DNA from 3 places in the Xenorhabdus sp. KJ12.1 genome. Region 3 is predicted to be linked to each of the others. Evidence: predicted binding sites of a transcription regulator. Region 3 holds the regulator's gene; each other region holds the start of a gene.
The links. The regulator PurR, encoded in region 3, represses purine synthesis genes. The targets are predictions, from matches to a motif close to CANGCAAACGTTTGCNTG.
Positions count from the first base shown of each region.

Region 1: the regulator PurR is predicted to act here: its motif matches at 1,110-1,127, upstream of purL (phosphoribosylformylglycinamidine synthase).
Region 2: the regulator PurR is predicted to act here: its motif matches at 1,453-1,470, upstream of cvpA (colicin V production protein).

Region 1 is NZ_CAWNQH010000059.1:88,696-91,986, reverse strand. It holds gene mltF (membrane-bound lytic murein transglycosylase MltF) at 1-945, opposite strand, end outside; gene purL (phosphoribosylformylglycinamidine synthase) at 1,211-3,291, shown strand, end outside.
Region 2 is NZ_CAWNQH010000061.1:183,975-187,265, forward strand. It holds gene purF (amidophosphoribosyltransferase) at 1-878, opposite strand, end outside; gene cvpA (colicin V production protein) at 911-1,399, opposite strand; gene dedD (cell division protein DedD) at 1,601-2,293, opposite strand; gene folC (bifunctional tetrahydrofolate synthase/dihydrofolate synthase) at 2,283-3,291, opposite strand, start outside.
Region 3 is NZ_CAWNQH010000001.1:94,698-97,988, forward strand. It holds gene sodB (superoxide dismutase [Fe]) at 1-171, shown strand, start outside; gene purR (HTH-type transcriptional repressor PurR) at 702-1,727, shown strand; gene punR (DNA-binding transcriptional activator PunR) at 1,731-2,639, opposite strand; gene punC (purine nucleoside transporter PunC) at 2,776-3,291, shown strand, end outside.

The DNA.
Region 1 (3,291 bases), on a different contig from region 3:
GTGTGATTCCTGCCATGCGATAGCTGCAACTAACCGCCAGTCCAGAGAGCCAGCGTATTTTTCAAAAATAGGCTGATATGTCGGCAGTAGTTTGTTGATTGCACGAATAAATGAAATAGTATCGAAGTAATCGAATGAACCAATATGGCTGAAGTATTTATCTTCCAGCCGTGAGGTTATACCGTTTTCGGTCAGCATGTTGAAAAAATCCAGCATTGCTGAATAGAGGCTATAGTCATCATTACGTTTTAAATACCAAGTCAGCGGTTTGTCTTCACTGACATCGAAAGCGATCGCCAGATTAGGATGGATCCGCTGTTGCAGGGAAAGGCTGATAGAATCACTGATGGTATAATCAATTTTACCCTCAGAAACCTGCTCAAGTAGTTCCTGAGTATTACTATGTGATGATTCTTCCCAGCTTAATTCTGGGTAAGATTTTTCTTTCAATTGCTTCAGCTCACTGACATGAGCTGAACCTGCGCTCACAACCAGTGAGCCAGCCAGGTCTGCAAATGAGCGCGGGCGTACCGTACCTTTACGATAAACCAACTGTTGAGATACAGAGTAATAGGCCGGGCCAGTTCGCGTCTGGTTAAGTCTTTCTTTATTGTAGATAAGACCTGCGGCTAAAAAATCAGCTTTGTCATTATCTAAGTCGTCAAAAAGCTGGTTAATGTTAGAACGAAACTTAATGCTTAGTTTGACACCCAGATAATCTGCAAACCGTTTGGCTAAATCATAATCAAATCCTACAGGTTCATTTTTATCATTAAGTGAAATCAGAGGGGAACTGATGGTACTAACCCTAAGTTCCCCCCGCGCCAAGATCCTGTTTATTTGCTCCTGCTGTTTATTAGGCCAACTGATGTTGAGGCCAATAATGGTGGCAGACAGGAGTGCGATAATGACGATGACAAAATAATTTATCTTGATATTGCTCAAACAGTTATCTCTCGTCAGTACGGTTAGGCTCAGTATGAAAAGTCAGATAATAGCATGGTTAAATTTCCAGTACTTAGGAATTTTGCGCAACAAAATTGAAGTCTGCAACTTTATTGGAGCTGTTTTAAAAGTCCATTGTATGTGTTGATAGATTAATTAACGCTCACGCAAACGGTTTCGTCGAGGAGAACATTCCTCTATAATGTCGGCGTTTCCCCTAAGGCATCAGTCAGGCTTTGCTTCTAAGATGAGAGAACCTATTACTATGGAAATTCTGCGTGGCTCGCCCGCTTTATCAGCGTTTCGTATTACTAAGCTCCATTCCCAGTGCCAGGCTCAACAGCTTCCCGTGACAGAAATTTATGCGGAATATGTCCATTTCGCGGAAATAAATTCACCTCTTACGGCAGAAGAACAGGAAAAATTAAACAGACTATTAAAATATGGTCCTTCTTTAGCTGAACATGAACCCAAAGGTCAACTATTTTTAGTCACTCCCCGGCCAGGTACGATATCACCGTGGTCTTCAAAAGCGACAGAGATAGTTCATAACTGTGGGCTGAAACAAATTGCCCGTCTGGAAAGAGGGATTGCCTATTATATCCAATGTGGTGAAATGAATGATATGCAGTGGCAGGCACTGTCGGCTTTACTGCACGATCGTATGATGGAACGCGTGTTTACTCAGTTTGAGCAGGCGGAAGTGCTGTTTTCTCACCAACAGCCAGCACCGTTGAAACAGGTTGATATTCTGCAATCAGGACGCGCAGCATTGGAATCTGCCAATATTGAATTGGGGCTGGCATTGGCGGCGGATGAGATTGACTATCTGCTGCGTGCTTTCCAGAAATTAGAGCGTAACCCGACTGATGTTGAACTCTACATGTTCGCACAGGCAAATTCTGAACATTGCCGCCATAAAATTTTCAATGCGGATTGGGTGATTGATGGTCAGGAACAGGAAAAATCTCTGTTTAAGATGATTAAAAATACATTTGAACAGACGCCGGATCATGTTTTTTCTGCTTATAAAGATAACGCTGCTGTTATGGAAGGTTCTCAGGCGGGGCGTTTTTTCCCTAATCCTGAAAATGGTGTGTACGATTATCATCAGGAACCCGCCCATATATTGATGAAAGTTGAAACACATAACCATCCAACTGCCATTTCTCCGTGGCCGGGAGCGGCGACAGGTTCGGGCGGAGAAATCCGTGATGAAGGTGCTACAGGCCGGGGGGCTAAACCTAAAGCCGGGCTGGTTGGTTTTTCTGTTTCTAACCTGAAAATTCCCGGATTTGAACAACCGTGGGAAGAAGAGTTCGGTAAACCTGAGCGCATTGTCAGTGCGCTGGATATCATGCTGGAAGGCCCTTTGGGAGGCGCTGCATTTAATAATGAGTTTGGCCGTCCTGCGTTATTAGGGTATTTCAGAACGTATGAAGAAGAAGTGACATCCCATAACGGTACTGAATTGCGTGGCTATCATAAGCCGATCATGCTGGCCGGAGGAATCGGCAATATTCGTGAAGAGCACATCCAGAAAGGAGAGATTTCTGTTGGTGCCAAATTGATTGTGCTGGGTGGCCCAAGCATGAATATCGGCCTTGGTGGCGGAGCGGCTTCTTCAATGACATCTGGTCAGTCTGATGCAGAACTGGATTTTGCCTCCGTGCAGCGTGATAACGCAGAAATGGAACGCCGTTGTCAGGAAGTGATTGATTGCTGTTGGCAGCTTGGCAATGATAACCCGATTTTGTTCATCCACGATGTTGGTGCTGGTGGGTTGTCAAATGCGATGCCAGAATTAGTCAGTGACGGCGGACGAGGAGGCCGTTTTGAACTGCGTAATATCCTCAATGATGAACCGGGGATGAGCCCATTACAGGTATGGTGCAATGAGTCTCAGGAACGTTATGTATTAGCTGTAGAGCCGGAGCAGCTTGCTCTGTTCGAGGATATTTGCCAGCGGGAACGTGCGCCGTATGCTGTTATTGGTGAAGCGACAGAAGAGCGCCATCTGTTGTTGAATGATAGCCATTTCGATAACCAGCCAATTGATATGCCATTGGATGTGCTTCTTGGTAAGACACCAAAGATGCTGAAAAATGTGAATTCACTGAAAGCAAAAGGAAAAGGGCTTGAGCGTCAGGGTATTGATTTGGCAGAGGCGGTTAAACGTGTTCTGCATTTACCCGCAGTAGCAGAGAAAACTTTCCTGATCACCATTGGTGACCGCTCAATAACCGGTATGGTAGCAAGAGATCAGATGGTCGGCCCTTGGCAAATCCCCGTTGCGGATTGTGCGGTGACGACAGCGAGTCTGGATAGCTATTATGGTGAAGCGAT
Region 2 (3,291 bases), on a different contig from region 3:
TCTTCCCATTCACGAGCTATTTTTTCCCCTAATTTTCTTCCCATCCGTAACCGGGCGTTATAAACGGAAATTTTATCTATAAAGGAATCTGGTCGGGCAAGGTAAACAAATTCGAACAGACAGGGAGTTAATGAGGGGGTTTCTGCACACTGGCGAGTAAATAATTGCCCCTGTTCAGTAATATAAATAGCCTCACCTGAAGCGACATCCCGCAGGAACTCAAACCCTAAGGTATCCAGTGCCACACTTTCCGATGCCACCATATATTCACTGCGGCCATCTGCCAGTGTACGTTTCCCTAATACCAGAGGCCGAATCCCGTTCGGATCACGGAAAGCCACTAAACCATGCCCGATAATCATCGCGACACAGGCATAAGCTCCCCGGATTTTCCGGTGCATTGCCGCAATTGCCGCAAAAATATCATCAGGCTCTAATGGGAAATGCGGAAATTGAGTTAACTCATCAGCAAAAATATTCAGCAGGATTTCAGAATCAGACGTTGTGTTGACATGGCGACGGGCATTTTCAAACAGACTTTTTTTCAGTTCCGGTGCGTTTGTCAGATTGCCGTTATGTGCCAATGTGATACCAAAAGGTGAGTTCACATAAAAAGGCTGGGCTTCAGAAGCGCTGGAACTGCCCGCTGTCGGGTAACGGACATGCCCAATTCCGATTGTTCCTTGTAAACGTAACATGTGTTTTGTTTCAAACACATCTTTAACCAAACCATTGGCCTTACGTAAACGGAATTCATTGTTACCATCAATAGTCGCAATACCTGCTGCATCCTGTCCACGGTGCTGAAGCACCGTCAATGCATCATAAATCGACTGGTTAACCGATGTAAAACCAACGATACCAACAATACCGCACATGTAGTCTTTCCTCATCAGTCAGGCGGAGAAGGCTATTTCTCCGGTAGGAAACTCGACGCGTTTTGCAGGTAGTCAAAAAACCACCTGATAATTTGACTGAACTGAGGGATCAACTGCGACTGTTTCCAGTCCGCACTTTGGGGAAGCGGAGTAAATGAGTCTGCAATAAACAAAATGGCAGAAACGATTAATACACCACGCAACGCCCCGAAACAGATCCCCAGAACCCGATCAGTACCTGATAAGCCTGTTCGCTGAACAAGTGAACCAATCACATAATTTACTACTGCACCAACAATCAGTGTTGCAATGAATAAAATAGCAATCGCTACCCCATTGCGCACCAGCTCATCTCCAAGACGGGTAAAATAAACCGCCAGGTAAGTATAGAAGTGGCTTGCAACAAAGAAAGCACATCCCCAAGTGATCAGTGAAAGTGCCTCACGAACAAAGCCTCTAATCAGGCTGACCAGTGCAGAGAAACCAATAATGGCAATAATTGTATAATCTATCCAGACCATATTTTAATCCAAAACAGGCTCCCGACTTTCAGGTCGGGCGCATTCTAACAGAAAACGAAAACGTTTGCGTAGCAGATTTATCACTCTGCTATTAAAAATAATTTAAGGAACCGTTCATATCTGCCTGTACAAGCTATGTGCATTATGAAGGGTTCCAGATCTTTCACGGCGGGTTTTAGCCCAGCATGTAACAGCATGATGTTATGGCGTGTAATTTTTAATTTGCCCCTGTAAGCCGGTTAATTCTCTCAGTTCAGGCAAAATAGACCCCAAAGCCTGTTTTGATGCATTCGGCCCGACATAAATACGGGTTAACTGGCCTTGTACTGCTGAAGAAGGAACCGTATAGACCTGATGCCCTGAAAGACGTAGCCTAGCCACAATTTCATTCACTTTATCCGCATTTTTTAATGCCCCAAGCTGCACAACATAAGCAACGGCCTGCGGTGCCTGTTCAGCAGCACGGGGTTTCACTTCCGGCTGGCTTTCAGTGCGATTCTCTACCTTAACCTGCGGTTTGGTTTCTGTTTTAGGAACAACAGAAAGATCAGGTTTTACCTGTTCTCCGGTGTCTCTTGCCGTTGCTGCCGGTGGCTCAGATACTGATTCCGGGGCTGAAGAGTCGAAAAATGTATCCGTATCTTGCTGCGGCTCCTGAACTTGTGTCTGCATCGCCTCTGCAGCCCCTTCCGGAGGTGCAGACGGCATACTTTGTGTCAGTGGCGGAATCGAATCAATATTCTCTTCATCACCCGGCTTAGGCACTAATGGTATAGAAGCGAATTTTTCCTCATTGTATTTCTTATCGCCGTCCAGCAGCATCGGCAGCACGATGACACTCAGTGCCACAAGAACGATGGTTCCGACTAAGCGATTTTGAAATTTACTTGCCACGTCCCTTTATCTCCTCCAATGACTCCATAACATGAGCGACCGTATGGAAAGAACCACAGACCACGATAATATCCTGCTCTGATGCCTCTTCCATAGCCTGATGCCATGCCTGTTCAACGTCCGGGAATATCCGGGCATCAGGTAGGTGTTCAGCCAGCACAGCCGCTTCTGCACCACGAAATTCATGTAGTGATGCACAATACCATTCGTCAATTTGCCCGCTAAGACAGACCAGCGTTCCCGCGATGTCTTTATCCTGCAACATGCCGACAACACCCCGTACCTTACTGCCCGGTAAACGGGATAACTCCGCCAGTTTTTGTGCCAGATATCCGGCTGCATGGGGATTATGTGCCACATCCAGAATGATACGCGGCTTTTCTCCTATGATTTGAAAACGCCCCGGTAACTGGGCACGCTTCAAGCCATCATGAATAGCCTGTTCATTAATCGCCTGACTGACTTTATCATTCTGCTGTAACAGACAATGAATGACGCCCAGTGCAGTTGCAGCATTAGCTAATGGCAGGTTAGGGATCGGCAACGAGTTAAATTGTCTATCGACTGTGCGCCAGTGCCAGCTCTCTTTTTCTTGGGCAAAATCCCAGTCTTTACCCCGGCAGAATAATTTTGCTCCCAGTTCATCGGCAACATCAGCAATGGAGTGAGGCATATCCGGCTCGCCAACGACAGCAAAGTGCCCATGACGGAAAATACCCGCTTTTTCGCGCCCGATATGTTCACGATCCGCGCCAAGCCAATCCGTATGATCCAGTGCAATGCTGGTAACAGCGGCAATATCTGCATCGACAATATTAGTGGCATCCAGACGACCACCCAGCCCTACTTCGAGGATCACAACGTCAAGATCAGCTTCTTTGAAGAGCTGCAATGCCGCCAGTGTTCCATATTCAAAATAGGTTAAGGAGATATCACCACGCTGAGATTCAATACCGGCAAATACACGGCAAAAATCCTGCTCTGTCGGTTCATTACCC
Region 3 (3,291 bases):
GTTAATACTTCCAATGCAGCAACTCCGCTGACTGGTGAAGATAAGCCTGTTCTGACTGTTGATGTTTGGGAACATGCTTATTACATCGATTACCGCAATGCACGTCCTCAATATCTGGAGCATTTTTGGGCTCTGGTTAACTGGCAGTTTGTGGAAGAAAATCTGGCTTAATTAGCCTATCAGTTAAATACAAGGGTAAGTTTTTCCGGTTCTTCACACATGTTTCATCCATGGATACTTTCTGAATCGTGAAAAACTTCCCCTTGAAAAAATAGATGGCGTTTCACCACAATATTATTTCTGGACTTAAGGTTATTTCCGGACTCAAGCGATCAAACAGAGACTCGCCAGAAAAACAATCATGACTAACGCACTACAGGCAGTCAATAATCCCAATTTCAGATCTGTATCCATAAACCATCCTCATCGTGAAAATTAAGACTCAGCAACATCATAAATTTTAAGTGGTTATTTATCTCAAAGATTAAAAATCGCACTGTGATATTTAATACATATACTTTATAGCATCGATTACTGCTTTCACTTTTGAGCTAGATCAGACAAAATTCACGGTTTCTCGCTAAATTATTGCCAGTTATCTTCCTATATACAAATATAATACTGGCAAATGATTAACAAAGTTCTATATCCAGATAAAGGGTATACAAATTTAGACCAAAAGGTCAGGAGTCCTTTTTATCATGGCAACGATTAAAGATGTGGCTAAACGCGCTGGTGTTTCAACCACAACCGTATCCCATGTTATTAATAAAACCCGTTTCGTCGCCGAAGATACGAAGGCCGCAGTATGGGCTGCCATTAAGGAACTGAATTATTCTCCCAGTGCCGTTGCCCGAAGCTTAAAAGTCAACCACACAAAATCTATCGGGTTATTGGCAACCTCAAGTGAAGCACCCTATTTTGCTGAAATAATCGAGTCTGTCGAAAATAGTTGTTATAGCAAAGGCTATACATTGATTTTATGTAATTCCCATAACAACCTCGACAAACAAAAAGCTTATCTCGCGATGCTGGCGCAAAAGCGTGTAGATGGTTTATTAGTTATGTGTTCAGAATATCCTCAACAGTTGCTGGGGATGCTGGAGGATTATCGCAATATTCCTATGGTTGTCATGGATTGGGGGGAATCCAGAGGGGACTTTACGGATGCCATTATTGATAATGCCTTCCACGGTGGTTATTTAGCTGGCCGGTATTTGATTGAACGTGGGCATCGTGATATTGCCTCCATTCCCGGCCCATTAGCCAGAAATACAGGGGGTGGACGTCATCAGGGTTTTCTCAAGGCATTGAAAGAAGCCAATATCACTATTCGGGATGAATGGGTTGTTCAGGGGGATTTTGAGCCTGAATCAGGTTATCAGGCAATGTGTAAGATCTTAAACCAGAAACATCGCCCTACCGCTGTGTTCTGTGGCGGGGATGTGATGGCAATGGGAGCTATTTGTGCTGCCGATGAAATGGGTTTACGCGTTCCTCAGGATATTTCCATCATTGGTTATGACAATATCCGTAATGCACGCTATTTCACACCAGCACTGACAACCATTCATCAACCTAAAGAACGGCTGGGACAAATGGCTTTCTCCACGCTACTTGATAGGATTATCAATAAACGTGAAGATGCTCAAACCATCGAGGTTCATCCACGTCTTGTAGAGCGTCGCTCTGTTGCCGATGGTCCTTTTATTGATTATCGTCGCTAACAGTTAGTCTTCTTGTAGCCATTCAGCATTAAGCGTTGTGTTATCACCAAGATATTCAAGCAACCAGCTTAATGCAGGTGAATGGCTTTTTTGTGACCATGTCAGACAGCACGGACTATCAGGTAACGGCTGCTCAAGCTCAAGCACACTCAATTTTCCCTGGCGAATAAGCGGTAATGCCCTGTGTTTAGGTACCATTCCCACACACAATCCCTCCATTAAACAGGATAACCCCGCTTCCCAGTCAGGAACAACCAGCCGCCGCTGATTATCTAAAGCCCATGTATCACGTTTAGGCAGGCTTCGTGATGTATCCTCAAGACATAAACTGGCATAAGGCCGCAATTGGTCATCATTTAATTTTTCCGTTACGAACGCCAGCTCATGCTTAGGGCTGGCAACACACAGCCATGGCATAAAACCCATATCCCTGAAACTGTATCGCTCACCAACCGGAGAAGCACGTGTTGCTCCAATAGCAACATCAACACGCCCATCCACCAGCGCATCCCATACACCATTAAAAACTTCGGGATAGATAAATAACTCAATATCCGGAAAATGACGATAGAAATCCAGAATAAGCTGACGTGTCCGTTCTGGTTTAACAACCTGATCAACAGCGATACTGAGTTGTCCTCGCCATCCGTTTGCTACCTGCTGACATTGGTGCCGGGTATGATTCATTTTTTTGATAACAGAACGGGCTTCCTTAACAAAAATAGCTCCTGCTTCAGTTAACTCTACGTCACGGTGACGGCGTTCGAACAGAGAAACTGCCAGCCATTCTTCAAGTTGCTTTATCGTATAACTGACAGCAGAAGGCACACGGTGAAGCTCTGATGCAGCCGCACTGAAACTTCCTGTTCTTGCCACCGCATCAACAACTTCCAGAGAATATTCAGACCACATGTTTCTTCCTTTTAATTTTTTTCATAGCATGGTACAAATAATACCGTTTCACAATCAAAAATCACGCCATATAAAATAAGCTCCATATTTCTTTATCAATTACCACACCGATTGACTAACGCGATTTATTAACACAATGACAACAAATAAAAACTCTCTTCCATTTATGTTTTATCTTGCTGGTCTGAGTATGCTCGGCTACTTAGCCATTGATATGTATCTGCCCGCCTTTGATGCTATGAGTAAAGATTTAAACACATCAAAAGGTGCCATCAGTGCAAGTCTTAGCATTTTTCTCGGCGGTTTTGCCGTTGCTCAGCTTTTATGGGGATTACTTTCCGACCGTCTGGGAAGAAAGCCTGTTCTGATTATCGGTTTGTCCCTGTTTTGCCTCAGCTGTCTGGGCATACTTTGGATAACAGATGCGACTCAATTACTTGTCCTGAGATTTATTCAGGCTGTTGGGGTCTGCTCTGCTGCCGTTTCCTGGCAGGCTCTGGTTGTCGACAGATATGATGCTGAACGCACGAAACGTGTTTTCGCTATGATTATGCCATTAGTTGCGCTTTCCCCTGCCCTTGCACCATTATTAGGCGCATGGTTACTGTCACACACAAGCTGGAGGGTTATCTTTCTTGTCTTGATGGTTGTA